DNA from 2 places in the Modestobacter roseus genome. Region 1 is predicted to be linked to the other one. Evidence: riboswitches for the same ligand, from Rfam matches in the RefSeq annotation. Region 1 holds a riboswitch; the other holds the start of a gene.
The links. Region 1 has a riboswitch for cyclic di-AMP ahead of JD78_RS15935 (C40 family peptidase). Riboswitches for the same ligand answer to the same signal wherever they lie in the genome.
Positions count from the first base shown of each region.

Region 2: another riboswitch for cyclic di-AMP. It lies ahead of JD78_RS21700 (LysM peptidoglycan-binding domain-containing protein); the one in region 1 lies ahead of JD78_RS15935 (C40 family peptidase).

Region 1 is NZ_VLKF01000001.1:3,326,546-3,333,663, forward strand. Features, by position in the region: gene JD78_RS15925 (serine hydrolase domain-containing protein) at 1-109, opposite strand, end outside; gene JD78_RS15930 (DUF3817 domain-containing protein) at 119-466, opposite strand; gene JD78_RS15935 (C40 family peptidase) at 644-1,768, opposite strand; cyclic di-AMP (ydaO/yuaA leader) riboswitch at 1,784-1,953, opposite strand; gene JD78_RS15940 (phytoene desaturase family protein) at 2,502-4,052, shown strand; gene JD78_RS15945 (hypothetical protein) at 4,143-4,292, shown strand; gene JD78_RS15950 (YhjD/YihY/BrkB family envelope integrity protein) at 4,345-5,175, shown strand; gene JD78_RS15955 (PPK2 family polyphosphate kinase) at 5,165-6,016, opposite strand; gene JD78_RS15960 (HelD family protein) at 6,108-7,118, opposite strand, start outside.
Region 2 is NZ_VLKF01000001.1:1,479,585-1,486,702, forward strand. Features, by position in the region: gene JD78_RS07060 (diacylglycerol/lipid kinase family protein) at 47-958, opposite strand; gene JD78_RS07065 (NAD-dependent epimerase/dehydratase family protein) at 1,086-1,994, opposite strand; gene JD78_RS21700 (LysM peptidoglycan-binding domain-containing protein) at 2,133-2,936, opposite strand; cyclic di-AMP (ydaO/yuaA leader) riboswitch at 3,043-3,139, opposite strand; gene JD78_RS07075 (ester cyclase) at 3,613-3,987, shown strand; gene JD78_RS07080 (MFS transporter) at 4,015-5,400, opposite strand; gene JD78_RS07085 (hypothetical protein) at 5,533-5,688, opposite strand; gene JD78_RS07090 (MMPL family transporter) at 5,705-7,118, opposite strand, start outside.

The DNA.
Region 1 (7,118 bases):
CGCCCCGGACGACGCCGGCGACCAGGCTGGGCGCCCGGCCGTCGCGCTGCACACGGGCGGTGCGCGCCAGCAGCGTGCGGGCGGTGGAGGGCAGCACGGGGTCGGCCATGCCGCGAGGCTAGCCAGCGCTGGCGGTCGCGGTCTCCCCCACCGGCAGCCGGCCGGTGCGCCGGGCCCAGTGCTCGAACCAGAGGGTGACCAGCGGCGGCACCGAGGCGGCGAGCGCCAGGACGGTGGTGCCGATCGACCAGCGGAGCACCCGCCAGGCGACCAGCGTGACGACGACGTAGGCGACGAAGACCGCGCCGTGCACCGGGCCGAAGACCTGGACGCCGACCTCGGAGGTGCGCAGCACCCACTTGACGAACATCCCGGCGAGCAGGAGCACCCAGGACACCGCCTCGGCGACGGCGACGACGCGGAAGGCGCGGGCCACGGGGGCAGGGGCGAGCAGTCGGGCAGCCACGACCGGGGACAACGAACCACCGGCGCCGCGGTCTCCCGGATGTGATCGACGTCCCCCGGAGACACCGGTGCCCCGGTCGCCGTGCGGCGACCGGGGCACCGGTGGTGAAGCGCTGGAGCGGCCCTGTCCGGGGGCTCACCCCGAACGTGCGAGGGGTGAGCGGGACGGGGTCCTTCCTCAGCCGGCGATGCGGCGCATCGCGGTGATGCTGCCCATCACGTCGATGCTGGCGACCTTGACGACGTCGCCGGAGGTCGGCGCGTGCACCATCTGGCCGTTGCCGATGTAGATGCCGATGTGGCTGACCGGGGAGTAGAAGGCGATCAGGTCGCCCGGCTGCAGCTCACCCCGGGACACCGCGCGCCCCATGCTGGCCTGGGCCCGGCTGGAGTGCGGCAGCGAGACACCGGCGGCGGCGTAGGCGTACTGCACCAGACCGGAGCAGTCGAACGACCCCGGACCGGCGGCGGCCCACACGTAGGGCTTGCCCTGCTGGGCCATGGCGGTGCTGACCGCCGTCCCGGCGGCGCCGCTGGAGGCGACGACCGGCGCGGACGGGGCCTGCGCGGCCGGAGCCGCGCCGCGGGCGGCGCTGCCGCCCCCACGGGAACCGGAGCCGGAGCCGGACGCCTGCTGTGCCGCGGCGGCCTCGGCGGCGTGCCGGCGCTCGGCCTCGGCCCGCGAGGCGGCCTGCTCCGCGGCGGAGAGGCGCTCGTACAGCGCCTGGTACTCGGCGATCTGCTTGTTCAGGTCCGTGCGCTGCGCCTCGACCTGGTCGAGCTGGGCCTGCGCCTCGGTGGCGGCGGCCTCGGCCGCCGCCTTGGCCTCGGTGGCCTGCTCGTCGGCCGTGACGGCCTCGCCGAGGATGCCGTTGTTGTGGTCGGCGATCGAGTCCAGCGTGCCGACCCGGTCCATCAGCTCGTCGGCGGACTCGCTGGTGAGCATCGCCTGCAGGGTGCTCAGCTGGTCGCCGGTGTAGGCGCTGCGGGCGACCTCGCGGACCCGGTCGCGGGCCCCGGCGAGGGCGGCCTCGGCGGCCGCGACCTGGGCGGTGGCGGCGTCGACCTCGGCCTGCTTGGTGTCCAGCTCGACGCGGGCGTCGTTGAACTGCTCGGTGACGACCTCGAGGTCGTGCGCGCGCTCGGCGACCAGGGTGGCGGCCTCGGCGGAGGTGGTGGGCTCGGCCGCGGCGGGCGCGGGGGCGAGCAGCGGGGCGGCGACGAGGGCGCCGGCGGCGATGAGGGTGACGACGGCCCGGCGGGAGACGGACCCGCGACGGGCAGGGTTGAGCGAACTCGCCATGTTCGGCGGGTGGTCCTTTCTTCCAACGTGCCGCCTACCGAGTTAGCTGACGGGTTCGGATGGGAAGACACCCGGCACCTGCGGCCCGGCTGGGCCGCGCAGTGCTTCACCCCAGTGCTGCGGTGGGTCCCCGGTCCCCTGGCCCGCCGTCGTGCGCGGGCCGTGGAGTTCGGCGGCGGTCTGGTCGGTCGCCACCGAGGGGTGGCTGAGGTGCCCGTCCGGACCGCCGCCCACCGTAAGGGCGTTATGGGCTCGTGACAAAGGCTCATTGCGATTTTGTTGAGAAACTCCGGTGGTGTGCTCCAACACGCTCACCGAGGGTGACTGGCGCGCCGGGATTCGCGGCTCCCGGACCCGACCACTCTCCCCGGGCTCCGGGTCCGGACCGGCGACACGCGACCCGACCTGGGCACCCGCGGGCGCCCGGTCGGAGCCCCCCCCCGACCCCCGGCCGGTGCTGTCCCCCCGGCCCCGGCGACCGTCTGATCACGCTCCGCGATCGCACGGGCCGCCCACGCGCCGGCTCCGCTGGGCGGCCCGACGGGCTCCCGGCGCGGCGTTGCCCGGGAGCGTGCGCCGGACCTGCTAGCGCCCCGCGGTCCCCGGCCCGCCAGGATGACCCGGTGCCGACCCTTGCCACCGCCCCCTGGGCCGCCCCCCACCTCGCCGTCGCGGTGCCGTTCGGGCACGACGTCGACGCCCCGTTCGCGCCGCGCCCCGCCCGGGACCTGGCGTGAGCACGGCGGCGCGGTACGACGCGGTCGTGGTCGGCGGCGGGCACAACGGCCTGGTCGCCGCCGCCTACCTGGCCCGGGCGGGGTGGTCGGTGCTGGTGCTGGAGCGGCGGGACGTGCTCGGCGGCGCCGCGGTCAGCCAGCAGGTGTTCCCCGGCGTCGACGTCCGGCTGTCGGCGTACTCCTACCTGGTCAGCCTGCTGCCCGACCGGATCGTCACCGACCTGGGCCTGCCGCTGGACCTGCGCGACCGGGCCGTGGCGTCCTGGACCCCGCTGCGCCGCGACGGGCGGCACCGGAGCCTGCTGGTCGAGCGGGACGAGGGGCCCGCGACGGCGGCGTCCTTCCGCGCGCTCACCGGCTCCGACGCCGAGCTGGCCGGCTGGCAGCGCTTCTACGGCCGGCTGAGCACCCTCGCCGAGGACCTCGCACCCACCCTCACCGAGCCGCTGCCCGGCGAGGCGGAGCTCGCCGGGCGGCTGCGCGACCCGGGCATCTGGCACGACCTGCGCGAGCGGCCGCTGGCCGACGTCGTCGGCGACCACCTGACCGACGACGACGTGCGCGGCATCGCGCTCACCGACGGGCTGATCGGCACCTTCGCCGACGTGCACGCCGCCGACGGGCTGGCCGGGCGCTGCTTCCTCTACCACCTGGTCGGCAACGGCACCGGCCGCTGGCGGGTGCCGGTCGGCGGCATGGGCGCGGTCAGCGGCGCGATCGCCACCGCTGCCCGGGCCGCCGGCGCCACGCTGCTGACCGGGGCCACGGTGACCGCGCTGGAGACCCGCGCGGACGGCGTCACGGTGCACTGGACCGACGCGGACGGGGTCGCACACGCGGCCGACGCCGGGCACCTCGTGGGCGGCGCCGCGCCGGCGGTGCTGGACGACCTGCTCGGCGCGCCGGCCGGCCCGCGACCGTCGGGTTCCCAGCTCAAGGTCAACATGGTGCTGCGGCGGCTGCCCGGGCTGCGCTCCGGCGACGACCCGCACCGGGTGTTCAGCGGCACGGTGCACGTCGACGAGTCGGCGTCGGCGATCGACGCCGCGTACGCGAAGGCCGCGGCCGGGCAGCTGCCGGACGTCGTCCCGTTCGAGGTGTACTGCCACTCGCTGACCGACCCGTCGATCACCGGCGGCACCGGGCTGCACACGCTGACCCTCTTCGGCCTGCACACCCCGGCGGAGCTGTTCGCGGCCGACCCGGTGGGCACCCGCGAGGAGGCGGTGCGCCGGGTCGTCGCCCAGTTCGACGACCACCTCACCGAGCCGCTGGCCGACTGCCTGGCCATCGACGCCGAGGGCCGGCCCTGCCTGCAGGCGGCCTCGCCGCTGGACGTCGAGGCCGCACTGGCCATGCCCGGCGGGCACATCTTCCACGGCGACCTGTCCTGGCCGGTGGCCACCGACCCGGCCCAGGCCGGCACCTGGGGCGTGGCGACGTCGCACCCGCGGGTGGTCGCCGCGTCGTCCGGGGGCACGGTGCGCGGCGGTGCGGTCAGCGGGCTCGGCGGGTTCGCCGCGGCCCAGCACCTGCTCGGCCGCTGACTCCCGCGATCCGTGCGTGATCAGCCGCTCACGGGGAACGGAGGCTGCAGAGCCAGGGGCCACCCGGCCCTGACGACGACGGGAGCCGCCATGAGCACGCCGCCGAACGACCCCTCCGACCCGCAGCCGACGTCGAAGTCCCGGCAGAACCGCAGCCGGGCGATCGTCGCCGGCGCCATCGCGCTGATCCTGGTCGTGATCTTCGGCTACATGCTGCTGGTCGGCGGCCTCGTCGACTGACGCCCGGCCCGCCGCTGCGCGGTCCCGGCCCGCGGCGTGGTCACATGACCCGGTGCGGGCGGCGGAGGAGGTGCGGGGGCTCGCGGCGTCGGTGCGCCGCCGGCTGGGTGGGCGCGACACCGCGCTCATCGCCGCCGGGCTCACCTTCTACGCCGGGATCGCCGTCGTCCCGGGGCTGGTGCTCTCCCTCGCGCTCACCAGCTGGGTCACCGGCGGGGACACCGTCGAGCGGCTGACCGCCCGGCTGGCCGACGTGCTGCCCGCCGAGCTCGGCGCCCCCGCCGCGCTCACCCGGCTCGCCGAGGCCGGCACCGGGCTGTCCCTGGTCGGCGGGCTGCTCACCCTGCTGCCGATCTCGCTCTACGGCGAGGGCCTGCGCCGGGCGCTGCTGCGCTTCAGCCCGGCGCACGACCGGTTCACCGCCTGGCGCGGCCGGCTGCTGGCGCTGCCGCTGCTGCTGATCGCCCCGCTGCTCACCTGGCCGCTGCTGCGGGCCGGTGAGGCGCTCGCGGAGCTCTCCGCAGAGCCCGGGGTCAGCAACGGGCTGGCCGCGCTGGCGGTCGGCTACTACTCGGTGCTCGCCGTGCTCACCGTGCCCCTGGCCTGGGTGTTCGGCGTGGTCGCCGCCGGCCGGTTGCGCTGGACGGCGGTGCTGTCCGGGGCGCTGTTCACCGCCGCCTGCCTGTCCGGCTTCCTCCAGGGCTTCGTGCTGTTCCTGTCCCTGCCGCTGGACCTCGGCGCCCCGTTCGGCGGGCTGACCGTGGTCGGCGGGGTGGTCGCCGTCGGGTTCTGGCTCTTCCTGCTGCACCTGGTGCTCATCGCCGGCTGGCTGTGCACCGAGGCGCTGGACGAGCGGCTCGCCCGGCGCCCGGTCAACCGCTGAGCGGCTGCTCCTCGACGAGCCGGTCACGCTGCTCGTCGACGTCCCAGGTCGGCTCGGGCAGCCGCGGCTGCAGGGCCGTCAGGGTCTCCAGCAGCAGCCGGCCGACAGCCCAGTTCCGGTACCACTTGCGGTCGGCCGGCACGACGTACCAGGGCGTGGTGTCGGTGTCGGTGCGCTCCATCGCGGTCGCGTAGGCCTCCTGGTACTCCGGCCACAGCGCTCGCTCGTCGACGTCGGAGGGGTCGAACTTCCAGCGCTTGGTCGAGTCGTCGAGCCGGGCCAGCAGCCGCTGCTTCTGCTCCCACGGCGACAGGTGCAGGAAGACCTTGACGACGGTGACGTCGTCGGCGACCAGCTGCCGCTCGAACCGGGTGATCTCCCGGTAGCGGCGCTCGATCACCTCGGGGGCGGCCAGCTGCCGCACCCGGCCGACCAGCACGTCCTCGTAGTGCGAGCGGTCGAAGACGCCCACCTTCCCCGGCCCGGGCAGCGCCTTGCGCACCCGCCACAGGAACGAGTGCCGCAGCTCCTCCGGCGTCGGCCTGCCGAAGGAGACCACCTGCACGCCGTGCGGCTCCATCGCGCCGACGACGTGCTTGACCACCCCGCCCTTGCCGCTGGTGTCCATGCCCTGGAGCACCAGCAGCACCCGGCGTCGGCCGCCACCGACGCCCTCCGCGTAGAGCCGCTGCTGCAGCTCGGCCAGGCGCTCGGCGTCGACCCGCATGACCTCCCTGGTCCGCTCCTTGTCCCCGGGCACGAGCGGCGTCGACCGCGGGTCGAGCCCGCTCAGCCGGACCGGGGCGGGGGGCACGCGGAGGGCTCGGCGCAGGGAGGACATCCGTGCAGCCTAGGGACGACGACCCCCGGCTTCCTCGCGGCATAGGAGGCTCTGCACCCGGTTTCGGGGCCGAGAGTGGGTGCACAGCCTCCTATGCCTGGGCCAGGAGGTCGGGGAGGTCGCCGCGGTGCAGCACGACCATGCTGCTCACCGCCCGGGTGAGGACGACGTAGAGCCGGTGCAGCCCGCGCGGCTCGGCGGCCACGATCGCCGCCGGCTCCACGACGACCACGTGGTCGAACTCCAGCCCCTTGACCAGCGTCGCCGGCACCACCGACACCCGGGTGGGCGCACTGCCGTCGTCGGCCAGCGCCGCCAGCTCCAGCCCGGCCGCGGCCAGCATGCCGACCACCTCGGCGACGTCGGCGTCGGCGCAGACCACGCCGGTCGACCCCTCCGCCCCGGCCAGCTCGGTGACCACCCCGGCCAGCGGCCCGGCGAGCGTGGCCACCGGCTGCAGCCGCAGCGCCCCGGGCTCCGAGCGCGCTGCGGTGGCCGCGGGCAGCCCGGGCGCGATCCGCGGCAGCAGCCGGTTGGCGAAGTCGAGCACCTCACCGGGCACCCGGTAGCCGCGGGTCAGCGGCCGGATCGTCGTCGCCGGCCGCCCGAGGCCGGCCAGCGTCTGCGCCCAGTCCGGCGCCGACCAGGGGCTGGTGGCCTGGGCGAGGTCGCCGAGCACGGTCAGCGAGCCCGCGCCCAGCCGCCGGGCGATGGCGCGGCACTGCATCGGGGAGAGGTCCTGCGCCTCGTCGACGACGACGTGCCCGTAGCCGGGGGTGCGCTCCAGCAGGCCGGCGACCTCGTCGACCAGCACGGCGTCCGCGGCGGTCCACGGTGCGCTCCGCACCGACCGGGGCGCCTTCGGCCAGCGCAGCAGCGCCTGCTCCTCGTCGGTGAGCACGCCCCGGGCGGCGCGGGCAAGCCGCTCGGGGTCGGTGAGCAGGTCGTGCACCAGCCCGGCCGCGTCCACCGCGGGCCAGACGCTGTCGCAGAACGCCCGCACCTCGGCGCTGCGGGCGCACCGGCGGGTCTCGGCGTCGGTCGGGCTGCCGCCCCCGGCCTCCTTCAGCCGGCGGGCGTACTCGGCCAGCCCCATCGCCAG
Region 2 (7,118 bases), 1.8 Mb from region 1:
AGCCGACGCGCGCGGGGTCCGGGGGCGCTGCGCCCCGCCGCGTGGCTCAGCGCGGCACGAGCACCGACCAGGCGTGCGGCTGCACCCGCCACAGCCGGGACCCGACGGCCTCCTCGAGCTCGCCGTCGGCCACGAGGTCGACCGGGCCGCCCGTGACGGCCACCTCACGGCCCCGGACGACGAGGACGTCGTCGCGCTCGACGTGCCGCCCCTCACGCAGCGCCGCGGCGAAGGCCGCGCGCGCCAGCGGCCCGGTCGCGACGGAGACGACGACGTCGACGAGCCCGTCGTCGAGGCGGGCTCCCGGGGCGATCGGTGTCGCACCGCCGATGGTGGGGCCGTTGCAGACGGCCGCCATCAGGACCGGCGTCTCCCCGTCGGCCGCCCATCCGGCGGCCCCGTGCCCGGCGACCCGGCCGTCGACCTCCACGCGCAGGCACCAGCCGTCCGTGCTCACGCCGGCGACGAGCGCCCCCACCGGGTAGGCGACCTTGCCCAGCCGCTCCTTCAGACCCGCCGCCTCGGCCGACGCCCGGGCCCCGGCACCCCCGTGGACGGCGTTGACCACCACGCCCCCGTCGTCGTCGCGCACGAGGTCCAGCCGCCGCGGGATGCCGTCGAGCACGACCGCGGCGCTCCGCGCCGGGTCGAGGGGCAGGTCCAGGGCCTGGCCGAGGTCGTTGCCGGTCCCGAGCGGGATGATCCCCACCGGGTCCTCCGGGTCCAGGCCGCCGGCGGCGTCCAGCGCAGCGACCGCGGCGTGGACGGACCCGTCGCCGCCGACGACCACGAGCCGCCGGCCCTCCCGGTCGGACACCGCCCGCCGGAGCTCGTCGGCGGACGCCGTCGCGGCCACGGTCACGTCGGCACCCGAGCGGAGCGCGGTCAGCACCGTCTGCACCGAGTCGTCGTCGGTGGTCCCGGCGGCACCGTTCACCACGACCAGCAGCCGCTGCACTCGCGCACCCCGTTCCCCCGCGGTGGCGGGTGAGTCGACAAGAAACCGTCCCCCACCCTGCACCATCACCCGCCCCGGCCGCCGCACCCGCGGCGGGACGGTGGGTGACGGCGGCAGCCCGGGACCCTCAGGACCCCGCCGCCAGCCCCCGTCGCAGCTCGTCCAGGGCCTGCGTGAGCCCCACCCGCGGCGTCCAGCCCCAGGCCCGCGCACGGTCGGCGCGCAGCTGCCCGGTCCAGACCGGCTCGTCGGTCCACTCCGGCGCCACGCCCAGCGCATCGGTCACCGTGCCCAGGTAGTCCCGCCACGTCGCGGGCTCCGCGGCGACGACGACCGGTGTCGTGCGCCCGGCCGCGGGTCCCCGCTCCGGGTCGTCGGCGGTGGCGACGGCGCCGGTGGCGACGTCGGCGAGGAAGGCGGCGAGGTCGTCGACGTGCACCCAGGCCCAGGTCTTCGCCGGGTTCGCCCGCCGCTCGCCGTCGTGGACAGCCCGGGGCCGCAGCGTGTTCCAGACCGACGTCTCCCCCGCCCCAACGATCGCCGGCGGGCGGACCAGCACGGTGGTGAGCCCGCCGACCTCGGCCAGTGCGGCATCGGTGGCGTTCTTGGTGTCCGGGTAGTCGCCGCTGCCCTCGGGCAGCAGGGGTCCGTCCTCGGCCAGGTCCCCGACACCGGCCGACCGGTCGTAGACCCCGGCGGTGGACACGTGCACCAGCCGGGCGACGCCGGCGTCGCGGGCGGCCCGGGCGATCACCGGCGTGCCCTCGACGCCGACCCGGTGCTGCACCTCCCGGGGGGAACCCATCGGGTGGACCGTGGTGACGACGGCGTCGGCACCCTGCACCACCGTCCGGGCGAAGGCCTCGTCGGCGAAGTCGCCGACGTGCTCGGTGACCCCGTCGCCGTCCGGGGCGCTGCCCGGGCGCCGGACGACGGCCCGCACCCGCGCCGCCCGTTCGACCAGCGCCCGGCACACCGCGCTGCCCACCAGTCCGTTCGCACCGGTCACCACCACGACGGGAGAGGGAGGGGTCACGCCGTCCACCCTGCCAGCGACCGCACGGCGCCGCGCGGCAGGCGACGCAGGACCACCGCCGGCGGCGTCCCCGCCCGGGGACGACCGGGCGGGGACGCCGTTCGACGAACAGACCTCAGGGGCCCGCTCCGGCCGGCGTCAGCCGGGCAGGAACGACACGTGCGGGTGGTCCATGTGGTTGGCGGTGGGCGACCCACGGTCGGCCATCGCCTGCCACGTGCCGGTGCGGACCTGGTAGATCCGCTGCTGCCAGATCACGTACTCGACGCGGAACCGGGCGGCGTTGTCGATGACGTACTGGGCGACGGCGTCGCCCTTGGCCCGGTCGGTGTGCACCATGAAGTCGGCCGCGAGGTCCTCGGTCGGGCTGTGGCCGGGCCGGGTGACGACCGATCCGACCCCGAACCGCTCGGCGACCTCCTGGACGGCGGGACGGACGTGCGGAGCCCACACGTCGTAGGCACCGGCGGCGGCAGCGGGCGCGGCCCGCTCCGCGCTCCGGCTGGCCGCCCGCTCGGCGACCCGGGGAGCGGCAGCAGCGGGGGCGGGCACGCCGCCGAGGGTGAGCCGCTGACCGACGCGCAGGGTGTTCGGGTCGGCCCCGACGACCCCCCGGTTGAGGGCGTGCAGCTGCTGCCACGTGGTGCCGTGGGCAGCCGCGATCCTGCCGAGCGTGTCGCCCGCGCGGACGACGTACTCCCCGGAGGCCGTGGTGGCGGGAGCCGTGGTCGCGGGCGCCGCGGTGGCACCACCGATGGTGAGCACCTGACCCACGCGCAGCCGGTTCGGGTCGCTGAGGACGCCGCCGTTCTCCGCGTAGATGGTCTGCCACGTGGTGCCGTGCGCCGCCGCCAGGCGGCTGAGGGTGTCGCCGGGAGCGACCGTGTGCTCCGCGGCGTGCGCCGGGGCGGCCACCGCGAGCGGGACCGAAGCTGCGGCCACGACCGCCAGGGCGGGACGGGCCAGAGACGCCACGGTGGGGCGCCGGGTGGGACGGCGGTGCCGTCCCCGGTGTCGCTGTGTCATGGGGATGTGCCTCTCACCGCCTGCGGAGTTAGCTGTCGGGTTCGGGCGAGAGCTGCCCGGCCGCGCATGCGGCTTCACCCCAGGGCCCGAGGGCCCGGTCCTGCGTGTGGGTCCCCCGCGCCTGCCCGTCGTGTCGCTGGTCCGGTGGCGGTGGGCAGGTTCGGCGGTCCGCCAGCCGGGCCCACCGCAGTCGGTGGACGGGCGCACGGTAGGCAGACGGCCACGGGCGGGGGCAATTCCGCCGGGGCCGTCCACCGGGCTCCGGACCGCCCGGATCGGGGGTGTCGGCGGTGCGCCGGCACCCCGCCTCGGACACCGCTGGACGGTCAGGTGTCCGGCGCCTGGCCAGCGCGTTCCGCCGATCTCGGCCGGTGTCCTCCCGGACCGGTCGGCCCCCGCCGGACGGCCGTCCAGCTGCTGAGTTGGTTGTACCCTGAACTCACTCGCGGTCGGGGTGTCGTGACCGTCTGCAGTCGACCGCGCCAGCGCGCCCCGGCGCCGGCAGCCACCGGCCCCCGGGCCCGACGCCATGCCCACCGCCGGTGGCCCACGCGCAGCGGCCGACGCGCTCGCGGCCCTAGGCTGCCGCATCGTGGACCAGCAGGCACTGACCTCGATCGTCCATCGCTACTGGGACGGGCTGTGGAACCGCCGCGATCTCACGGTGATCGACGAGCTCATCGCCGAGCCCTACGTGCGGCACTCCTCCGCCGGGACCCGGTCGCTCACCCGGGCCCAGTTCACCCGGGAGGTCCGCGACTCCTGGCAGCTGCTGCACGACCCCGCGACCACCGTCGACGACCAGGTGACGGCGGAGGACCGGGTCTGGACGCGGGCCACCACCACCGGCCTGAACCTGGACACCGGCCAGACCTCGGTGGTCACCTGGCTGGTGGTGCACCGGGTCGCCGACGGCCGGATCGCCGAGTCCTGGAGCGCCACCCTGCCCGGCGTCGACTGGCGCTGACCGTCCCCGCCACGCGGGGCTCCTCGGTCAGCCCAGGTCGCGCAGCCGCTGCGCGCCGGCCATCCGACGCCGGCTGACCACCGCGTACAGCGCGACGAACGCGAGCACGCCGACCCCCATGCCGAGCAGCGTCCAGCGCAGCCCGATGGCGTCGGCGAGCAGGCCCAGCGGGAGGGCGGCGATGCCGAACGCGCCGAAGCTGAGCATGATCAGCCCCTGCACCCGCCCGTGGTACTCCAGGTCCGAGAGGGCGATGAGCTGCGACTGGTTGGTGGTCTGGAAGGCGAGCATCGACGCGCCCACGGCGAGGAGCACGACCACGGCGACGGCGGCGTTGGGTGCGATCGCCAGCGCGCAGATGGCGATGCCGAAGACCGCGCCGGAGGCCACCAGCACCCGGGTCTGCCGGACCCACGAGCTGCGCCGCCCCAGCAGCAGCCCCGCCGCCACCCCGCCCACCGCGGACGTCGCCGCCAGGACCCCGTAACCGACCGAGCCGAGGCCGAACAGGTCGCTGGAGATGGTCGGCATGAAGGCCAGGTACGGCAGGCCCATCATGGCCACGCCGATGCCGCACCACACCAGGGCGCTCAGCTCGGGGTGCCGCCGGACGTAGCGCACCCCGTCGGCGAGCTCGCCGAGCGGTGACCGGCCGGAGGCCTCGCCCTGCCGCCGCCCGGCGGGCAGGGCGGCGGTGAGGAGGACCCCGACGGCGGCCAGCACCGCGCTGGACAGGAAGACCGCCTCGACGCCCCAGGTGACCGCGCCGATGACCACCCCGGCCAGCGCCGGGCCGACCACCCGGTTCACCTCGGCGTTCACCAGCAGCAGCGAGACCGCCTGCGGCACCGAGCCACGCGGCACCAGCTCGCTCAGGAAGGCCATCCGGGCCGGGTTGAACAGCGCGAACCCCACGGCCTGGAGCACGCCGGCGCCGAGCAGCATCCAGTAGGCGATGACGTCGAGGACGACCGCCAGCCCGATCCAGGCGCTGGACACGGCCAGCAGCAGGACCGAGACCTGCAGCACCAGCCGCTTGGGCAGCCGGTCCGCGGCGACGCCACCCCACGGCGTGGCCACCAGCAGCGCCACCCCGAACGCCAGCAGCACCCCGCCCAGCGCGGCGTTGGACCCGGTGAGCTCGAAGGCCAGCCAGCTGCGGGCGATCGCCTGGGCCATGACGCCGAGGAAGACCGCGGCGGCGTTGAGGTAGAGGACGAGGAAGCCGCCGATGCGGAGCAGCGCCATCGCGCCGAGAGCCGACGGGGCCTCCGGCGTCGCGGGGGGCACCGTGCCGGGAACCGGGACCGCGGGTACCGGCACCTCGGGCGCCGGCACCTGTCCCGCGGCGGCCGGCGACGGTGCGGGCCCGTCGCGCTCCGCGTCGACGTCCTGGACGGCTTCCCCGCTCATGGCTCCCCTCGACCGGCCTCCGCACGGGTCACCGGGCCGGCCGGCACGGCCTCCCGATCGGACGGCGGCACCTGCGACCCTGCCACACCCGGCGCACGACGCAACCAAGCGCAGCCGACCCCGGCCGGCCGGTCAGTGCCGGAGCGCCGCCACCAGCCCCGTCCTGCGGTCACTGGGCGGCACCCCCAGCTCGGCGGCGAGGACGGCCCGGAACTGCTCGAACGCCCGCAGCACCTCATCGACGGTGCCCTCCGCCACGTGCACGCGGCCCACGAGAGCCAGCGACACCGCGCTCCCGGCCGGGTCAGGTGCGGCTGGGCTCCCGCACCCGGTCTGGCTCGGCGACCTGCCCCCGCCCCAGAGCGCTCGGCCACCAGACCCGGTCGCCGAGCAGGTGGACGGCCGCGGGCACGAGCAGCGAGCGGACGACGAAGGTGTCGATCAGCACGCCGACCCCGACCAGGAACCCGAGCTGGATCAGGATGACCAGCGGGAGCACGGTGAGCGCCCCGAAGGTGGCGGCCAGGACGAGCCCGGCGCTGGTGATGACCCCGCCGGTCACGGTCAGGGCCCGGGTCATGCCCGCCCCCGTCCCCTGCTGCAGCGACTCCTCGCGGGCGCGGGTCATCAGGAAGATGCTGTAGTCGATCCCCAGCGCGACGAGGAACACGAACCCGATCAGCAGCACCTGCGGATCGCTGCCCGGGAAGCCGAACAGGTGCTCGAACGCCAGCGCGGCCAGGCCGACCGTGGCGGCGGTGCTCAGCGCCACCGACGCGACCAGCAGCAACGGTGCGACGACCGCCCGCAGCAGCAACGCGAGCACGACGGTGATCACCAGCAGCACCAGGGGCACGATCACCGCGAGGTCGCGGGCGGCGGTCTCCTGGGTGTCCAGGTCCTGCGCGGTCGCACCCCCGACGAGGGTGCCGGGGTCGACCTCGCGCAGCGCCGTCCGCAGCTCCGCGACGGTGGCCTGCGCGGCGGCGCTGTCGGGGGCGTCGGCGAGGGTGGCGTCCAATCGCACCAGCCCGTCGACCTCCACCGGTCCGCCGCCTCCGGCTCCGGGGGCACCTGCCTCGCCGGTGAACGGGACGACCTCGGCCACGCCGTCCACGGCCGCGGCGGCGTCCGCGACGTCCTCCCACCCCCCGGCCGGGGTCAGGATGCTGGCCGGGCTGGGTGCGCCCGCCTCGTAGTGCCGGGCCAGGGCCTCCTGCCCCGCCGCGGACGGCGAGCCGCCGCGCACCGCCTCGGACAGCGGGATGCCCTCGTCGTCGAAGGTGGGCAGGAAGACGGCGAGGGTGGACAACCCCACCAGGGTCCAGACCAGCGCGCGGGCCGGACGGCGGCCGACCGCGGTGGCCACCCGGTCCCAGCCACGCCCCTCGCGCCGCTCGTCGCCGTAGTGCGGCCGGAACGGCCAGAACGCCGCCCGCCCGAACAGGACGAGGACGGCCGGCAGGAAGGTGAGCGCCGCGAGCACGGCGAAGGCGATGCTCACCGCGGAGATCGGCCCGAGGCCGCGGTTGGAGCCGAGGTCGGAGAAGAGCAGGCACAGCACGCCCAGGATCACCGTGCCGCCGCTGGCCACGATCGGCTCCCACGACTGCCGCCACGCCACCCGCATCGCGGCGAAGCGCGACTGCTCGCGCCGCAGCTCCTCGCGGTAGCGGGCCACCAGCAGCAGCCCGTAGTCGGTGGCCGCGCCGACGACG